3 regions of the Lysinibacillus sp. CTST325 genome follow, and region 3 is predicted to be linked to each of the others. Evidence: riboswitches for the same ligand, from Rfam matches in the RefSeq annotation. Region 3 holds a riboswitch; each other region holds the start of a gene.

Region 1 (6,639 bases), on a different contig from region 3:
AACTGTGTTCAAATAATCTGGGCTTCTTCCCATGATACCCCCTGAATACCTAGCCCAATGTTCAATCATCTTTCTTCTTCTTATTAAGTCCTCTTTCGTTTTTGGTTGCAAATAGGAAAGACCAATAAGTTCTCCTGATACTGGAGAAATAAAAGTCATCTCATCTTTTATTTTTGGATCATGTTGCAAATCATAAAGATCCGCTTTGGACTGAATAAGTCCCTTGAAGGCAGGGTGTTCTGATAACAACCCCTCAATTTTTTCACCGTCGTACCAAATTTCATTATTTAGCTGATTTAATCGGTTAATGTAATCTTTTCCATTAATAGCCCCCATGTTCCACTCCCCAATTTTAATTGATATTTAAATAAAATTATTCGTTTATAGCTGTTTTAACAAGTTAAATCGTCGAATATTTTATTACTATTACTAAAATTATTTTATGTAACTAGAGCTTGCTAATATTCTTTATTTAACTAACGCAGCATTAGTTGAAGAAGAAGGAGAAGAAGGTTTCTTTAAACAAAGAAACCAAAGTGAAACTATTAATTTCATAACTATATTGAATGAAATGGATGGCTAGAATCGGGAAGAAAGCCATTATGACTACTTCTTTAAATAATGAGGAAAGTAACTATAAAAGACTCACCAAGCCAGGGGCGTGACCCTTAGAAAAAACTTAGGAGGTGTAAGATTAAATTAGCTTTACCTTACTATTATTATGATGTGATAGCTATGTTTGTATAGTGAACGGCCTGTGATATAGATTAAACTTAAGATAATTTCTGGCATGTTTCTCCATTAAAGGGCACTGATGGAGGAAATATCATAGAAATGATCAATCTTTATTATAGAAGAATGATTCAATAAAATATACAAAGAGCACGTTTTGATTAAATTTTTTAAAAACATGCTCTTTCTTTTTGCTTGTTTATCAAGGCTATTATTAAACTCTTAATATAAGCTACAGACTTTCAACGATATGTTGAAAGTAGAATTGTTAGTTATTGTGGAAATTTAAAATTAATTTTACATTCTTTTTTATCCCAAATAAGGTGGGCATTAAAAGTTTTTTCTCCTTTTTTAAATCCTTTTATCAAGTTTGTTTCACCAGTTGACAAGAGTTTTTTCATATTCGATTGTGAAATAGTTTTTCTTAAAAGTTTCTTTGAAACAGAGAATTTACAATTAGCTGTTTTATAATTTGAACATCCGTAAAAATTGCCATGATCTATGATTGACCCCTCACAAAGGATACATTTCCCAACAACTGTTTTTTCTTTATTATATTTTTTGTTATACGGATTATTTGCAGTGATTTTATCGACTGCATTTTGATTAAATGCCCATTCCTTTTCACGCATGTTAGCATCTGAAATCAATTTGTCAGCAAGCTTTTTTACTTGTTCCATAAATACTTTAGGAGAAGCGTTGCCTTCACCTATTTCAGAAAGTCGTTGCTCCCATTTGGCAGTCATAGAAGGGGAAGTTAAGATACTTTCACCTAGTGCCTCAATTAGTAACATACCTTTAGTCGTTGCAAAGACTTGATTTTTCTTAACTTCGATGTAGTTTCGATCTTTTAATGTACCAATAATTCCAGCGCGTGTAGCTTCAGTACCTAATCCTTCCGTTTTCGATAAGACCTTTTCTAATTCCGCATCTTCTAAATGTTTACCAGCTGTTTTCATTACGGTAATTAAATTACCTTCAGAATATCGATTTGGTGGCTGGGTTTCACCTTTTTTTACGTTCGCTTTCGCAACGATACCTTGCTCATTTTCATGTAATAGGGGAAGTAGTTCATCTTTGTCTGTAGGTGAGTTATCTTTAGAATGATAAATAACCTTACGCCAACCTTCTTCCATAAGCACTTTGCCCTTAGAGATGAATTCTGCACGTTTATCGACAAGTGAATGAATCGTTGTGTAAGAAAATATGGCATTGTTGTAATGTGCAGCAATGACTTGTCTTGCAACTAAATCATAAATCTTTTCTTCTTCTGTACTTAGCGTCGCTACGTCTGGTATTTGCTCTGTAATAATAATTGCATGGTGATCGGTTACTTTTTTTTCATTCACATATCTTTTATTATTCATAATTGAACTTGTCGGTGGAGGAAGAAGTCCTTTATATTTATCAATTTTACTTAAATGCTTTAGTATCTTTGGTAGTGTTTTTGCTTCTTCATTCGTTAAAAATTGTGAATCAGATCTTGGATAGGAAACTACGCCCTTTAAATAAAGTTTTTGCAAAATATCCAGTGTATTTTGTGGTGAGAATTTATAGGCCTTGTTTGCTGTAGCTTGTAATGCAGATAAGTTGAATAACAATGGAGGAGCGTATTCCTTTGTTTCTCTTTTAATACTATTAATTTCTACATTTTTATTGATACAGAAATTAGCAATCGCAATAGCTTGTCTTTCCACTTGAACTCTTGAAATGTTATCTTTATGCCATTTTGCTTTTAACATTTTTCCATCAAAATTAAACTCTGTTTCCACTTCCCAAAATGGTTCTGATTTAAAATTCGCAATTTCATGCTCTCTCTTTACTATTAGTGCAAGTGTAGGTGTTTGTACACGACCAATTGAAAATACATCTTTCACGCCATTTCGTTTGAGGAGTACCGTGTATAATCTGGATGTGTTGATGCCAATTAGCCAGTCTGCACATGAACGACTTAGTGCTTCAAAATATATATCGCGTGTTTTCTCTTCTGGTAGTAAGTTTGCAAACCCATTTTTTACAGCGTTTTCTGTTAAAGATGATATCCATAGACGTTTCATCGGTTTATTAACACCGCATACTCTCAAAATGGTGCGGATAATTAATTCACCTTCACGCCCAGCATCACCACCAATGATGATTTCTCGAATATCAGGTCTTTTTACTAAACCTTTAATTACATTGAATTGTTTATATTTTGATTTTGTCACTTTATATTCGAATCGATCTGGAATAATCGGTAATGTTTCTAATGTCCATTTCTTCCATGTTGGATTATATTCCTCAGGTGCTTTCAATTCACATAGATGTCCTATCGCCCATGTAATTAGTGCTCCATCTGGAAAATATGTGTTAGGCTTAACTTCAAAATAACCAGCTTTTTTTGTAAAAGAAAAGGGGGCAGCTAATTTTGCTGCTTGATCTGGTTTTTCTGCAATTACTATTTTCATATATCCTTCTCCTATTAATAATAATTACAACTTCTTGTAAATTAATTATAAATTAATTTTCAGTATAACTGTTATATAAATAATTATGGCCATCTTTATTAGGAAATCTAATTTTAATGACTTATAATCTAAGCTTTCATACATTGTAATTAAGTCCATTACTATTTAGATAATGTACAGCAAGTGTCGCCTTAGAAGAAAGTTTAGTAGAGAAGACTGCTTAAGTATTGAACAAATTGAAAACAGGTTTACCGTATGAACATGAAATCCAGTTTTCCAAAAAGAAGCGTGTTTTCGACAACTCTAAAGTAGAAAGCCATAGTACGATTATACCGACGTATGTGATACCTAAAACTTTATCAAATGATGAGGCGATAGTTTATTATGCAATTTATGCCTATTGCTGAATATGAAACTCGCATAACTACTTATTTTATGAAATGAAGGTTATCTCAGCCTTATGAACTCCCAAGTATAAAAAGAAATCCTTTGTATTTTTATATTTTCCATTTATAAAAATATATAACCAAATTAAATTTTGTTTAATTAAGAGTAAGTCCATAGAATGGAATGAAAGATTTGTTAGTAGATTATGTAGAGTATTGACCTGAATGATATTGAATATAGAGAAGAAGGAGATGACTAATAGAGTACTTTGAGGAAATTGTATAGTAAGGTAAGATAAAATATTATCTAAATTTATTTATTTTTCTAACAATAATTAGTGTTTAATAGTTCTATTTTACAACTATTAATCTCTCGTTTATAACTATTTTTTCTTTAATGTAATATATAATATAATTGCTATCTGGAAAATATTCTGATATTGTTCCTCTTATAACTTAATATTTTTTGTTGGTGCGAATGACATTGTTCATTTGCTTAAAAGGGAAATCGGTGCAAATCCGATGCTGTCCCGCAACTGTAATGGAGAGTCTATACAATATGTCACTGTAGCGAGCTATGGGAAGGCGTATAGATGATGAACCTAAGCCAGGAGACCTGCCAATAAAAGCAACAAACTTACATAGAACCACGAGGATGGTTGTAGTGACTGGGAAGAGACGCCCTTTATTTAACTATGACATCCTCTTGTAGACAAGGGGATTTTTTTATGCCCTAAGAGAGGAGCACGTTTTGAAAAATCCAACAACAAGAAAAATCAACCTACTCTTATTAGTATTGACTGGTGTCGTTCTATTATCAATGACGTTAGCGATAATGGTAGGCTCTGTGTCTATTACACCTAGTATTGTATGGCGTATTATTTTGTCGCATATCCCGTTCAATCCACTTGGCATTACAGAAGATTGGGGTCGTTCGCAGGAAATCATCATCTGGCAAATTCGTACTCCCCGCGTAGTACTTGCCATACTAGTCGGGGCGGGTCTTGCAATTTCGGGAGCTGCTATTCAAGCTTTAGTTCGCAACTCAATCGCAGACCCCTACATTTTGGGAGTATCTTCCGGTGCATCTGTCGGGGCGACGTCTGTTATTTTACTTGGCGCTTTTTCATTTTTAGGTATGTATGCGCTATCACTTGCGGCTTTTATAGGTGCGACGATTGCAGTACTAATCGTGTTTTTCTTAGCACGAGTTGAAGGGCGAATTTCAGTTATTCGATTATTATTAGCCGGAATTGCCGTGTCACTAGTTTTGTCAGCAATGACGAATTTTATGCTGATGATGGCGAAAGAAGAGGGTGGCATAAAGGCAGTGATGTATTGGATGATGGGAAGTCTGGCTGGAGCGAAATGGGTAAATTTAATGATTCCGTTCGTTGTTTTAATGGTCGTCTACGTAATTTTACGTCTTCATGCACGTCATTTGAATTTACTTTTACTAGGTGAAGAATCTGCTGTTACGCTGGGGGTTAATTTAGAGAAATTTCGATTGCTACTAATTTTATTAATTTCCTTATTAACAGGTGTCCTTGTTGCTGTCAGTGGTGCAATTGGCTTTATAGGCCTGATTATTCCACATATCGTACGCATGATTGTCGGCTCAAATTATAAGTTTGTACTGCCAGTCAGTGCATTAATTGGTGCGATATTTTTAATATGGGCTGATGCAGCTGCGCGCGTTGTGATTGCACCTGAGGAAATGCCGATTGGAATTATTACGGCTTTATGCGGATGCCCATTTTTTATATGGATGTTGCGTAAGCAAATGTATTCTTTCGGGGAGGAGAATTAGATGGTATACGTAGCAAAAAACCTTACTTTTGCCGTGCAGCAGGTGAAAATATTAAACAATGTTTCTGTACATATTCAAGAACGCGAGTTTGTGGGCATAATTGGCCCTAATGGCAGTGGGAAATCGACCCTATTAAAAAATATGTATCGTATGCTACAACCTCAAGAGGGAGAAGTATTGTTATTTAATGAAAATATTTACAAGCAATCTTCAAAGGAGATAGCAAAGCAACTAGCCGTCGTAGGGCAGGAAACACCAGTGCTTTTTGAGTTCACTGTTAAGGATCTTGTTGCAATGGGACGTACCCCGCATAAAAGGCTTATGGAAGTGGATACAAAAGAAGATCTAGCTATTGTCGAGGAATCGATGCAGCAAGCAGGCGTACTGCATTTAAGTGAACGTACTTTTAGTTCATTATCTGGTGGTGAGAAAAAACGAGTCGTTGTTGCAAGGGCTTTGGCGCAACAAGCTAAGGTCATGGCATTAGATGAGCCAACGAATCATTTAGATATTCAGCATCAACTCCAACTCATGGATTTAATACAGAGCTTGCCGATTACGGTCATTGTAGCCTTGCATGATTTAAATATTGCAGCAACTTATTGCGACAAAATTTATGTTTTAAAGGACGGAGAAATTGCGGCGTATGGAACTCCGTTTGATGTATTAACACCCTCATTGCTACAAAAGGTGTTTGGTGTACATGCGGAAGTTAGTGTACATCCTGTCACGAAAAAGCCGCATATTTATTATATATCTGAGCAATTTTTATAGTTAGTTTAAGACTCTTAGATTTCTTTCTATCATATTTTTTAGAAAAAAGGAGAAGTAGACATGAAGACATTAAAAAGAAGCGTATGGCTTGTTCTTGCAATCGCAATGCTAAGTATTTTAGCGGCTTGTGGTAACGAGGGAAAAAAAGATTCAGCATCGCAAAGTGAACAAGTAGAACCAGCAAAAGCAGGAGCAACGGAAGTAACGATTGACAATAACAATACGACACAAGTCTATTCGCAAGCACCTAAAAAAGCAATTAGCTTAAATCAGCATGTGACAGAGATTATGCTAGCGTTAGGCTTAGAGGATTCAATGGTCGGAACAGCATATTTAGATGATGCAATTTATCCACCGTTACAGGCAGCGTATGATAAAGTTCCAGTACTAGCTGAGCAATACCCAACAAAGGAACAAGTGATTGATGCAGGAGCGGATTTTTTATATGCAGGCTGGAAAAGCGGGTTTAGTGAGAAGGGTGTCGGAACAC
Region 2 (6,639 bases), on a different contig from region 3:
CTTAAATACAGCTGCATACTTGGGATTGTTTTTATGTGCCATTCTTTTGGTACGGCTTTCTATCCAAGCGCTACGTTCTATGAGGCAATAGGAAGCGCCAACTTGAGAGTGGAAATCAATCTTTGTTTATTGAAACACTTTATGTATATCTATTCTTTTGTGACAAGATGAGGTAGGGGAAATGCTCCCTTACCTTTTTTTATTTTAACTTCTTTCAGCCGATTCCGGGCGCAATTATGCAGAGGCATAATGGGTAAATGTTCTCGAGAAATATTACAAAAACATTACAAAACAGAAATTGGGTCCAATGGTAAAGCAGTTAAAATCGTTGTTATGTAGAATAAAATTGAGTTTTGTAGAATTTAACGGAATTTACATGAATATTACAAGAATGTTTCGAGTTTTACTAAACGATTAAAAAGCCGTGAAATAGTATAAAAGTTATGCTAATAATGCTAAACTTTAAAAGGCTAATAAAATATAAGAGAAAAAAAGAAATCGTTCCAGTGATTACATTAAAATACTATGAGCGAAATTGACTAGTGAAGGGAAAGAATAACGTGGGTAAACGCAATAAATGGCGTAAGTCGATGGTGCTAGCATTAGCACTAGCTGGCGGCTTATTATTTAATACAGTTCAACCAACCGTAGTGCATGCAGAAGAAACATCTCAACAAATGATCGATAAGAAAGCTAAAATAGATACAGAGGTTAAAAAGCTACAAGAAGAATTAACTAAACTACAAAAAGAGATCGATGAAAAAGTAAAAGTATTTAACAAAGTACAAGCAGATATTAAAGAAGTTGATGCAAATATTGTAGATACTAAAAAACGTATTGAGCAACGTTCAGCGATTTTAAGTGATCGTATGGCTGCATACCAAGCTCAAGATACTACTGTGGGCATTTATTTAAATGCTGTTCTTGAAGCGAAAAGCGTTGCAGATTTAATGGACCGTGTCGTAGCGGTAAAAACATTAATGGATGCTGACCAAGAATTAGTAGATCAACAAGAAGCGGATAAAGCTAACTTAGAGAAACAAAAAGTGACATTAGATGAAAAACAAAAAGAGCTTCAAAAGCAATTCCAAGAGCTTCAACAAAAGGAAAGCGAAATGGAAGTAAAAAAAGCTGAAAATGAAGCGAAATCTCTTGCATTAAAGGCACAAATTGCAACGAAACAAGAAGAAGAACGTTTAGAAGCAGAACGTAAAGCAGCAGAGGAAGAAGCAGCTCGTTTACGTGCACTTCAAGCAGCTACTCCGGTAGTACAAGCAACGAATAACAACGCTAACGATAATAATGGTAACAATAATAACAGTAATACTAGCAACGCTAGCAATAGTGCCAAAGCGAACAATGAAAAATCATCACAAAAAGTCGTTGTTGGTTCTGGTTCGGGTACTGCATCTTCAGGTGATGCAATTTCAACTGCAAAGCAATTCTTAGGTCGTAGCTATGTTTGGGGCGGCAGTAACCCATCAACAGGATTTGACTGTTCAGGTCTTGTACAATGGTCTTACAAACAAGCTGGTGTATCTTTACCACGTACAGCATCACAACAATATTTAGCAACACAACGTATTTCAGCAAGTGAAGCACGTGTAGGTGACCTAGTATTCTTCAGCTATGGTTCAGGCATAGCGCATGTTGGTATTTACTTAGGGAATAACACGATGATCGATGCTCAAAATAAAGGTGTTGTCATTGAATCACTTGATTGGTGGAATCAATATTTAGTAGGCTTCGGTCGTATTCAATAAGCCCTACTATTATATAGACGATTTAAATAGCAAAAAGGTCATCTTTGTAAAAAAAATTACAAAGATGACCTTTTTTAATATTTGACGGTATTCAAGATTCTGCGAGTAAACCTATCATCCCGGTATAGTTATCCATTAATTTAGGCTCGACTACTCGATGAATAATGAGTAAAATAACATCTAGGATGAATAAATTTACATAAGTAGATATATTTACTATCATATTACCAGTTACTAAAATGGAAATAGAGCCGATGAAAGGTATAGCATCAATTATCGCTATAATGATTGTCATCGTTATAGCGTATTTCACTTGGATTCGTAGAAGGCCAATTCCAATCATAAAAAATGTGTCTTTTATAGCTGAAAGAAATGTTTCCTTGCATATTGATACTCATTTCTGATAATTTTGAAATATAACAATTAGGGATCTTACTGTGAAATTAAAAGTGTTTGTGACTTTAGTTTCGTAGTAGTAAAGTAATGAATGATAGAAATTAGAATAATACTTACAAGTTTGCCATTTTTGCGTTCTGAAACAATAAAGGTAGGGATGAATCATGGAAAAAGAGATTTTGCAACTTTTTAGTAATTTAACAGAGCATGACCGTGATATTCAATACAAATCATACGAAGAATTAATGAAAATTATGCAGGAACCAGTTGATTGGACATATTCAGTTTGGGAACAACTTGTTCAGGCTCTTACATACAAAAATGGGCATGTGCGTGCAAGTGCTGCACAATTTTTATGCGCATTGGCAGCAAAAAGTGATCCTGAAGAAAGGGTATTAGAGGACTTCTTAAAGATTTGGGCAGTAACGTATGATGAAAAAACAGAAACTGCGAGGCATACTTTGCAGGCAATTTGGAGAATAGGTTTAGCAGGGCAGGTCCAAAGAGATTTAGTCGTGTCATATTTGGCGAAAAGATTTCAAATATGCATAGACGAAAAGCACCCGACATTGATACGCTATGATATTATTGTATCTTTTAAAAAGCTATTCGATGCAACGAAAGACCCGAAACTACTAGAGATTGCACAGCGCTTAATTGAAGAAGAAGAAGATGTTAAATACAAAAAGAAATATAAGAATGCCATCCGTTAAAAGTAGTAAAATAGCTGTTTTTACGCAATTTCTTTCGTAGAGATAGCCTTTATAACATCAATCTATGAAGTATAACTAATACCTGCACGAGCATGAGAAATACCCGTGGGGGCAATGAAAACATCCGCGTGCATAAGGTAATACCTGCATGATTTTTATCCATCGTATTTGTGTATTCTATTCCACAGCTATTTTTTCCTATTAATCTATGTTAAACTGCTTAACAAGTGAATAATTCTTGCAGAATAAGGGTGCTGAATTATAGCATAATCGGGAATTCGGTGAAAAACCGAAGCTGTTTCCGCAACTGTAAGTACAGGAATCATAAAGATACACCACTGTCGAAATATCTGATGGGAAGGTTATTTTATGACTCACAACGTGATTGAATGTAGTGAACTGTACAAGCCAGGAGACCGACCTTTGTTTGAACGTATGATAACTCTTCGGAAGCTAGGAGAAAATGCGGCAATTACATAGGCTATGTCGTGTCTATACGACACTATTTATGTTATTTTCGTTGTTTCCTTATGAGTGGGAACAACGTTTTTTTATGTACACGTATAATTCACCTGATGGAATGCTAGGGAGGGTGTTTATCTTCATTCAAATGAAGATAAAGCCTTCGGACACATTGTTTATCTGCGCGACAGCGGCAAATGTTTTCTGTAGCGACAGCTACAATTACGCTTAGGCGAGATTGATAAAGTAAGAATTTTTCACGAAGGAAAGCGGGGACTTAGATTTGAAAAAAGATGCACGTTATTCTTGTTATCCGTTTATGCGTGAAAAGGCATCAACAGTAGATTTTGAAATTCGAACAGATAGCCTTACAACACATATTGGCGTCGCTTTGGGAGCGGTAAAAAAGGAAACGGTAGAGGTAGTAGCAGGTGATTTATTAGCTATTTTACCAATGGCTTACCATGTGAATGGCTCAGTCCGAGGTAAATTGGCGGTAACCGAAGATGATTTGACTTGGCTAAGTGATCGCTATGATTTCTACGTTAGCTATGTTAAAGAAGAAATACAAAACTTTGTATTACCACAAGGGACAGGGGCTGCTACTTCATTACATTTATGCCGTAGTGAGGCGAAAAAATCATATCGCGTTTTACACAAAGTATCTGAAGAACGGGAAGTACCAGCTATTCTCTTTGATTATTTAGGATTACTAGCCAATGTCTTTTTTGTAATGGCTGTCTATATGAATCAGCATGCTGGTATTGCTGAAATACCGTTTATTAGTAAGTCATACCCGATGAAAAAGAAAAAGGAGAAACAATGAAATGAAAAAAATGTTTAAGCTACAATGGCTTTCTGTGTTGATGCTGGCACTAGTATTAGTTGGCTGTGGCACGAAAGAGGATACTAATAAAGAAGCTACTTCTAAGGAAGATCAACAAGTTGAGAAAACTAGCTATAAAGTTAAGGATGACCGTGGAGTAGAGGTAGAGTTTGATGCTGCACCTAAAACTATTGTTTCATTACAACCGAGTAATACAGAAATTTTATTTGCTCTAGGTGTGGGTGATAAAATCGTTGGTGCAACTGAGTATGATACGTATCCAGAAGAAGCACAAAAAATTGAGCGCGTCTCTAGTTCTACAACATTCAATAGTGAGCGTATTTTAGCCCTAAAGCCAGATGTCGTTATTGCCTATACAACTGGAGGCGATGAAGAAAATTTAAATGCCTTAAAAGGTCTCGAAGATGCGGGTATTAAAGTGTTTGCGATTCAATCAGCTAAATCATTTGATGATGTTTATGGGGATATCGAACAAATCGCTACAGTTATGGGAATCAAAGATAAAGGCGACAAGTTAAATGTAGATATTAAAGCTAAAATTGCGGAAGTCCAAGCAAAAGTTAAAGATGTGAAAAAACCAAAAAATATCTACTTAGAAATTAGTCCAAAGCCAGACATCTATACAGCTGGTTCTGGTACATTCCAACAAGAGATTTTAAATGCGGCACATGTTAACAACGTTTTTGCTGACCTTGAAAGCTGGGCAAAGGTATCTGAGGAAGATATCATAGCGAAAAATCCAGAAGTCATTTTAACAACAGTAAACTATGTGGAAAATTCAGCGGCAGAAATTCTTTCTCGTGATGGATGGAATTCAATTCCTGCCATTCAAAATAAAGCGGTTTATTCTATAGATACTGATATCTCAAACCGTCCAGGTCCACGTATTGGCGAAGCTGTTGAGTTAGTAGCAAAAGCAACATACCCTGAGTTATTTAAATAGTCTATATTGAAAAAGAGTATTTTGGAGCTGTCCTTTATGGGCAGCTTTTTTGATGGGTAATTATCTGGTAGTGAGAGATTTACTATGAAGATTCCTTGGCCCTGCTCCGCTTTGGAGAAAAAGTGGTCGGGTAGAGTGGAAAACTACTCCGCTTTGAAGAAAAAGTGAAGGGTGGAGTGGATAACTGCTCCGCTTTGATGAAGAAGTGATCGGGAGAAGTGGATAAGTGCTCAGCTATGATGAAAAAGTGATCAGGTAATACGGTCGCCACCTCCTCCTCAATAAAGTATCGCTGAAATCCCCCCCTCATCGTTCGAAGTAGCGTATGGTATTTCCTAGTTCGAAAATTGGTATTATATCGAATTGTTCTATAATATAGAGATAAGCATGCTTGCTAACAGAGAGAGGTGCAGTGAATGAAACAGTTTGATATGAAGATTGTTCCGTTTGAAGCAATTTATAATTTTCGTGATATGGGTGGTTATAAGTCGAAAGATGGGCGTGCCGTTAAGAATGGTTTGATTTATCGTTCAGCAGCACTTGGTAAAATGACGGAAGCGGATAAGGAGCTATTTAAAACACTAGGTGTGAAAACAATTTTTGATTATCGAGACAACCATGAGGCTCAAAATAATCCTAATCCGGTATTTCCATATGCCAAGTATATTCAAATACCAGCAAAGGGAAATCATGCTTTTGAGATGCCTACAAACACTGGTGGAAAAGATTTTTATAAGGTTGTAAGCCCAGAGATGTTCCGAGAATTTTATGCACAAATGCCTTTTAATAATGACTCGTTTAAAAAGTTAATAGCAACGATTCAACATCCTGAAAATTTAGGGCTTGTTCATCATTGTGCGGTCGGGAAGGATCGAACAGGTATTGGCAGTGCACTTATTTTACTTGCTTTAGATATACCTGAGGAAACGATCATGGAGGACTATTTAGATACAAATGTACATCTACATCCCTTAGTAGAACGAATGGCTCAGGCAATTCAGCAAGATTATAGCGATCGAGAATTACAGCAATTTTACGCTTTAATGTCAGCCCGCGAGGACTATTTACAAGCGGCATTTGATGCAATGGATATCCGATATGGCTCTAAGACCGCTTTTTTAGAGCAAGAGTTTGGTTTAACAACAGAAAAACGTAAGCAATTGCAGGACCATTGCTTACTATGATAAGAAACCCTTTCACATAAAATTGTGAGAGGGGTTTTTTACGTATTATACTAGCTTTACAATGTTTCATTATAAAAACTCTTTACACCCTAAAAATCTATGATAAGATACTATATATTTTTATCCCGCTGTAACGGGCAGTCATTTAACTGTACCGAAAGCGAAGCGTCAGGTACAAAACTCTCAACTCAAAATTGGTAGTTGGGAGATTAACTGCCTGTAAAATCTTTATGAAGCGTATAGGAGAAGTTGAAATTGTCAGACACAGTAAGAGAAAGTGATATAAAAGAGACAAATAAGTTAAGCTTGTTTAATTTAACGTGGCCGATAT
Region 3 (6,639 bases):
TGGTTGGTCCCCCCTTTAGTTTGTCGTAAGTTTCTCTCTTTGTGATAAATTAGCTAGTTCATACGTAAATGTACTTCATTCTATCATTATATTCCTATTCTAATAAATGAGTGAGCATTCAGTCAACATAAAACGGAAATATTTCTGATAATTTTATATTCTTACATTTTACTAGAAAAAAAGCCACCCTGAATTTTTCAAAGTGACCATTTTCTTCATTCTTTATAATACTGATTCTCACCATAACGTGGGATTGATTTCCGTTCCGACTGGGCGCTTTCCTGGGGGCGTCCGATGAGCCGCTTGGGCCAACACGATGTTGGTCACGAAGGAGTCGCCCAGTCTCCACTCCAATCAACCTATATCAAATATCATCCGTAATTTTTGAAAAAATGCGCCATCTGTCCAAAAATTTTGTTGTTGCTGCATTTCTTTAGCTAAAAATAAACATTTACTAAATGACAAAAAATTACAGACTATTTTTTAAAGACATTGCCACTTCGAATATATTCAACATCTGCGACATTCAATCTAAAATTAACAACACGTGCAGCTGCAAATAAATAGTCAGAAAGGCGGTTTAAATATTTTTGTACAATCGTCGGTACGTCTTCGATTTCCTTCATAAGCGTTACCATTTGACGCTCTGCTCGACGTGCTACTGTGCGAGCAATGTGTAAGGTTGCAGCTGCTGGTGCACCACCTGGTAGAATAAAGCGCTGTAACGGCGGTGCTTCATCTGACAATGCATCAATACGCGTTTCCAACACTTCAATTGGCTGCTCTGTCAGCTTATAATGACGTTCCTTCATGACGTTAGCAAGGTCGCCACCCGCATCGAAAAGCTCATGCTGAATTGTTTCTAAATCAATTAGAATATCCTTAAATAGTTCACGATCTAGTTCACTGACAGCCTTACCAATAAAAGAATTTAATTCATCAATGGCCCCATATGTTTCAACGCGTAAGCTATCTTTATCAACGCGTCCACCGATAAGACTTGTTTTCCCTGTATCCCCTGTTTTCGTGTAAAGCTTCATTTCTCTCATCTCCTAAAATTATTTTATCAATTTCGCCTTGGCGTAATTGCCGCTGACGCTTCGCTTTCGCGCAGATAAACAATGCGTCCGGATTTTGAATTGTGCCCAGGCCTGCACGAGGGCCGACACGATGTCGGTCATTTCGGTAATGCCACAGGACGTGGCGTTTTTACCGATGCAGGTCAGTTAGCCGTTTTCGCAAGATGCGAAGGTTTTAGGCTAACATCCTTTTTCATTCCTTTGAAAATCCGTGACATCCGCCGGAGGCATTATCTTCATTCAGCAGATGTTTCTGCCGAATGAAGATAATTTTTTATGGCCTGCACAGTTGTCTCAAAAACACCTTTACCGATAATCTTACCTACATCAGTAATGGGACCTCCGTACAGCATCTCTTCCCCTTTTTGTGTAGCTGCAATCAATAAACTATCTGTAGCAGTACTTGTCGCAATTGTACCACTAAGCTCATCACGAATATTTTCCGATTGCAATGCCTTTGTTTTTGCCTCGGTAGCCGTCATCATTGCTTGGAAAAACGCTTCTTCTGATAAACAACCATTAACAATAACCCACGTATTTATAGTACCAATATGTGGTTCATCTTGTCTTTCATGTGTACGAGACACATCAACTGCATTGCCAACTCCGGCCGTAACAGCAACAAGAACGCTACCAAAGGAAGCTTTAAATTCATTTATAGCTACAAGGTTTGTTGGGACAGCTGTTAACATGACGACTGTACCTGTAGCTGAAAAATGCTCTTTTAGTAAAAATTCAGTGACCTCTTTCTTTACATCACTAATGACATAATCTATTGGTACAGAGCGATTTAACAGACAATCATACCAACCGATACCTGGATTATGGACAGCTGAGGACACTGTTTTTAAAGGAAACTCTGATTGAAGTTTAATATAACGATCTGTAACAGTGAAATTTCCTTTTGTAATGACAGCACGCTGCTGCTGTTCAACAGATGCTGGCATCATTGTAATTTGTGGCTTTGGAATTTCTGGATGTGCATAAGTTGCAACACGGGCATGATAGACCTCTTCGATTTGCGCAGCGATTAATACTTCGTGTGGCGCCCCCAATGCCCGCATCCGTCCTTCCTCCATAAGTAATAATTCATCACAATAGAGGGAGGCTAAATTCATATCATGCAGTACCATAATAACGGTCAAACCACTTTCAATTGCTTCCTTTCGCACCATATCTAAAATTTGACGTTGATGGGCAATATCTAGATGGTTCGTTGGTTCATCTAACAGCAATATTTCCGCTGTTTGTGCAAGAGCTTGGGCAACAAAAACTCTTTGCTGTTCACCGCCCGACAAAAATTCCATCGGTGTCTGTTCATAGCGTTTCACACCCGTTTGCATCATCGCATGTTGGACTGCCTGTTCATCACGATCAGTCCAGCTCGAAAAGAAGCCTGTTTGATGTGGATAACGTCCAAGTGATACTGCCTCTCGAACACTGTTTGAAAAGGCATTAGCATGTAATTGTGGTAGCACCGCCATTTTTTTTGCTAATGCACGCGCATTGTACGAGCTACTATTTTTACCATCTACTAATATAGTGCCTGCGGTTGCTGGTAGTATGCCACTTATTACTTTTAACAGTGTGGATTTCCCACTACCATTCGGCCCTAAAATCCCTAGTATTTTGCCTTTTTCAACGGAAAAACTTATATCATGGACGATCGGTACGTCTTCATAGCCGCCAGAAAGATGTTCAACAGCAATCATGCCCGTACCCCCTTGCCTCTACGTTGCTTATAAAAAATATAAGAAAAAACGGGTGCCCCAATAAATGCAGTAATGACACCAATCGGTAGCTCTCTTGGCATAATAATTGTTCGTGCTATTAAATCACAAATAATTAGCAAAGTTGCCCCATTTAAAAATGATAATGGCAATAAATGACGGTGATCAGAACCCCAAACCATTCTCGTCATATGAGGAACAACTAAACCAACAAAGCCAATCGTTCCAGAAACAGCTACCGCAGCTCCTGTCAACATGGATCCACCCACTAAAATAATATATTTACTGCGCTTAACATTGACACCTAAATGCTTCGCGCGTTCTTCACCATATAACAGAACATTTAACTCGCGTCTTTGTGTCCAAAGCATAATAGAGCCAATTATGACAAATGGGATAATCATCTGGACGTATGGCCAACCACGCATCGATACTGAGCCGAGTAGCCAACCAATCACTTGGCGTAGCTCCTCACCAGATAATGCGATCATTAATGAAATCAAGGAACCTAAAAATGAACTAAATATAACTCCTGTTAAAATAAGAGTTTCCATTTTTAGTGAACGATCTACTATTCTAGCAAAGCCCATAACAGCAAACATCGTTAATATGGCACCTATCATACTAAAGGTTGGCAATGTAAAATGACCGATTACAGGTATTGAAACACTAAAGAAAATCGTCATCACTGCGCCCACTGATGCACCAGAGGAAACACCTAACGTATAAGGATCAGCCAAAGGATTTTTTAATAGGCCTTGAAAAGCTGCCCCTGCTATAGCAAGTGATGCCCCTACAAGCCCTGCTAGCATCACTCGAGGTAAACGAATCTTCCATAAAATATTGGCAGCTGTTTCATCAGCCGCCTTATTCCACAATACTTCTAATGGAATATGAACTGAGCCTATCGCCACACCACACCAGATGCTAATGATTAAAAGCGTAATTGCTGTTACATAGGCTGCAATTGTTTTACTCATTTAAACGCCTCTGGGTAAACGGCCTTTGCTAATTCCTCAAAACCATCTGCTAACCGAGGACCTTGACGACTTGTCGTACTTTCATCCACTTGTACAATAGCTTTATTTTTTACGGCAGTTATTGTCTCAAAGCCTGGACGTTGTGGAATTTTCGTTAAAATATTCGGTACATAATTATATGCCACAACAATGACATCTGGATTTTTCGCAATAATTTGTTCAGCTTCAATTGGATACCAGTCATTTACATCTGCTGCTACATTTTCAGCATGAATCATTTCTAGCATTTCATTCATAAATGTACCTTTACCAGCTGTATAAATCTGTGGCTCATCAGACGATTCTACAAAGACTTTCTTTGGCTCAACACCCTTAAGTTTTGTTTCAACTTCTTCAACTTTTGCCTTCATATTTGCGACCATTTTTTTAGCCTCTTCTAGTTTCCCCGTTGCACGACCAAGCTGTTCAATCGTTGTGTAAGTTTCATTAAAGTTTTTTGCATCCGCTACAACAAATACTTTTACACCGGCAGCCTCAAGCTGTTCAATTGCTCCTTTTGAATAACTCATACCCGATGCATGTGCAAAAACGATATCTGGCGTTAACGCAATAATTTGTTCAATATTATAATCTATACCGCCAACCTTATCTTTTTTAGTAGCCTCTGGTGGATAATCATCATTATCTGTCACGCCAACTATTTCATTATTTAAGCCAAGGCCAAATAAAATTTCTGTGTTACTCGGAATGAGTGAGACAATTTTTTCCGGAGGTGCTTCTAGCGTAATTTCCTTGCCAGTAGCATCCGTTATCGTCATTGGGAATGTTGCTTGATCTACTTTTGTTGTCTCTTGCTGCTCAGAAGATAACGGCTTTTCATTTGTTGCCTCTTTTGTATTACATGCTGCAAGCACGCCAATAGCTAAAAATGCTGATAAACCTATTTTCCAAATTTTCTTCATGTGAATCCTCCTTAGTCTATTTGTGCGTATAGTTTTTATTGTTTTTCTGATTGATCGATACATTTTAGTTTTTTTCGCCTAACATTGCGGGGTTATCATCAGCATTGCGAACTTCCAGCCAACATGTTGAGTTTATCGCCTAACATTGTGAATTTATCGCCCATGTTTTCAAATTTATCGACATTCATCTTCCAAAACAAATACCCCTCATCATAAAACAATGAGGGGGTCAAATTTGCACAAAAATACATATACAAAATCCACCATCCTATCCTCGTAGGCTACAACGTGTTTTCTATAAAGGCAGGTCTCCTGGCTCGTGCTCCATACGCTTTTTCAAGCCTTCCCGAAATTTCCAGTGGCGCAGATTGAAAAAACTCACACATACAGTGGCGGGACCGCATCGGAATTACACCGATTTCCCTTTTCACTTTACTTAAGTAAAGAACCTTTATAATATTCAGTTGATTGTATTATACATGAAAATGAAAGAAGTCGCCTCCATTCGAGACGACTTCTAAACAAATCAATTATGCCCGACATCCGCCGGAGGCTTTTGGCCAACAAGATGTTTTTTGTGCGAAAACGTAGCGACAACAACACTCAGTCATTGCCACAGGACGTGGCGTTCTTAGATTGAAATCCTCTATTTCATCTAGTGTTTGGACACCCACTGAAAGAAGTTATACGATATCTGAAAAATACTGTACCGTTTTCATTGGTGCACCCATTTCTCGCAATGCCCATGTATTCTCTAAATAAATATCTGCTAGCTTCTCATATTTGCCGCCGAATCTTTGTGCCCATTCGACTGCTACTACACTTTCATATAAATGCGCCATTTTCTCTGCGACCATTTTTGCTTCAAACGTTTTTGTTGCATCATCTAAACGGCTAAATGTCTGCAAAGTTGATTCTAGTTTTGCTAATTGATCCACTACAATTTCAACTAATGGACAGGCACCTAGTTTTTCTAGACGTTCTTCCATGACACGAACAAACATTTCGTGCGCATGAAACTTATCGACTAAACGAATAAGCTCTAAAGCTAAAATATTTGAAGTCCCTTCCCACACAGTAAGTACCTGTGCATCTCTTAATAACCGAGGTGTAACAAAATCTTCAATATAGCCGTTTCCGCCATGTAATTCAATGGCTTCACTTGCATAATGTACAGCTTGCTCTGCCGTTTCTTTTTTCATGATAGCAATATACAAGCGGTTTAAAATAATGTCCTCTTTATTCCCCTGCCCACTAGTTACTTTATCGTACAGCTGAATAAGATCAAAAACCGTGGCAACTTCTACATGAAGCTTGGCAGCGAATTTCCCTAGTGTATCCTGAATCATAGGATATTGCGTTAAAGGTTTACCAAAGGCATGACGATTTGTCACATAATGCTTCGCCTCTAAATATCCGCGGCGCATAATGCCGATAGAAGCAACCGCATTGCAAATTCTTGATAAATTAAGCGCCTCCAGCATATAGTAAATCCCTTTATTTGGGTCACCGACAACATATGCTAGTGCACCATCAAATTCCACCTCACCAGAAGGCACTGCTCTAACGCCAAGTTTATCCTTTAAACGCCGAATGCGCAGGTTATTAACTGTGCCATCCTCATTTCGCCATGGAACGGCAAACAATGTTAAGCCCTTTGAGCCTGCCTGAGCCCCTTCCATGCGCGCCAATACCATGGTTACTCCACACATTCCTGCGTTAGATGCAAAATATTTTTCCCCATATAAACGATACTGATTGCCGTCCTGTCTTGCTTCCACAACATTCGCCCCAACATCAGAGCCACCTTGCCGCTCCGTTAAAAATGTGGCCCCCTCATAGAGCTCTGTCTCTCCTGTTGCACAAACATGTGGTAAAAAGCGCTCCT

The links. A riboswitch is a leader RNA that binds a small molecule or an ion and turns the genes downstream of it on or off. The one in region 3 is predicted to bind cobalamin.
Region 1: linked by a shared signal. The riboswitch ahead of ACYQ73_RS09525 (FecCD family ABC transporter permease) and the one ahead of ACYQ73_RS12650 (ABC transporter substrate-binding protein) in region 3 are both predicted to bind cobalamin.
Region 2: linked by a shared signal. The riboswitch ahead of ACYQ73_RS19545 (hypothetical protein) and the one ahead of ACYQ73_RS12650 (ABC transporter substrate-binding protein) in region 3 are both predicted to bind cobalamin.

The regions. Positions count from the first base shown of each region.
Region 1 is NZ_BAAFHO010000002.1:782,605-789,243, reverse strand. It holds gene hpaB (4-hydroxyphenylacetate 3-monooxygenase, oxygenase component) at 1-336, opposite strand, end outside; gene ACYQ73_RS09535 (DNA topoisomerase III) at 1,005-3,179, opposite strand; partial or broken gene ACYQ73_RS09530 (type IA DNA topoisomerase) at 3,356-3,608, shown strand; cobalamin riboswitch at 4,019-4,203, shown strand; gene ACYQ73_RS09525 (FecCD family ABC transporter permease) at 4,386-5,375, shown strand; gene ACYQ73_RS09520 (ABC transporter ATP-binding protein) at 5,376-6,149, shown strand; gene ACYQ73_RS09515 (ABC transporter substrate-binding protein) at 6,210-6,639, shown strand, end outside.
Region 2 is NZ_BAAFHO010000010.1:56,423-63,061, forward strand. It holds gene ACYQ73_RS19525 (ABC1 kinase family protein) at 1-91, shown strand, start outside; gene ACYQ73_RS19530 (C40 family peptidase) at 543-1,763, shown strand; gene ACYQ73_RS19535 (hypothetical protein) at 1,855-2,106, opposite strand; gene ACYQ73_RS19540 (hypothetical protein) at 2,324-2,872, shown strand; cobalamin riboswitch at 3,104-3,311, shown strand; gene ACYQ73_RS19545 (hypothetical protein) at 3,618-4,160, shown strand; gene ACYQ73_RS19550 (ABC transporter substrate-binding protein) at 4,162-5,124, shown strand; gene ACYQ73_RS19555 (tyrosine-protein phosphatase) at 5,541-6,308, shown strand; gene ACYQ73_RS19560 (MATE family efflux transporter) at 6,564-6,639, shown strand, end outside.
Region 3 is NZ_BAAFHO010000004.1:214,191-220,829, forward strand. It holds gene ACYQ73_RS12630 (heterodisulfide reductase-related iron-sulfur binding cluster) at 1-1, opposite strand, end outside; gene ACYQ73_RS12635 (cob(I)yrinic acid a,c-diamide adenosyltransferase) at 477-1,040, opposite strand; gene ACYQ73_RS12640 (adenosylcobinamide amidohydrolase) at 1,316-2,791, opposite strand; gene ACYQ73_RS12645 (FecCD family ABC transporter permease) at 2,788-3,789, opposite strand; gene ACYQ73_RS12650 (ABC transporter substrate-binding protein) at 3,786-4,751, opposite strand; cobalamin riboswitch at 5,037-5,219, opposite strand; gene ACYQ73_RS12655 (acyl-CoA dehydrogenase family protein) at 5,435-6,639, opposite strand, start outside.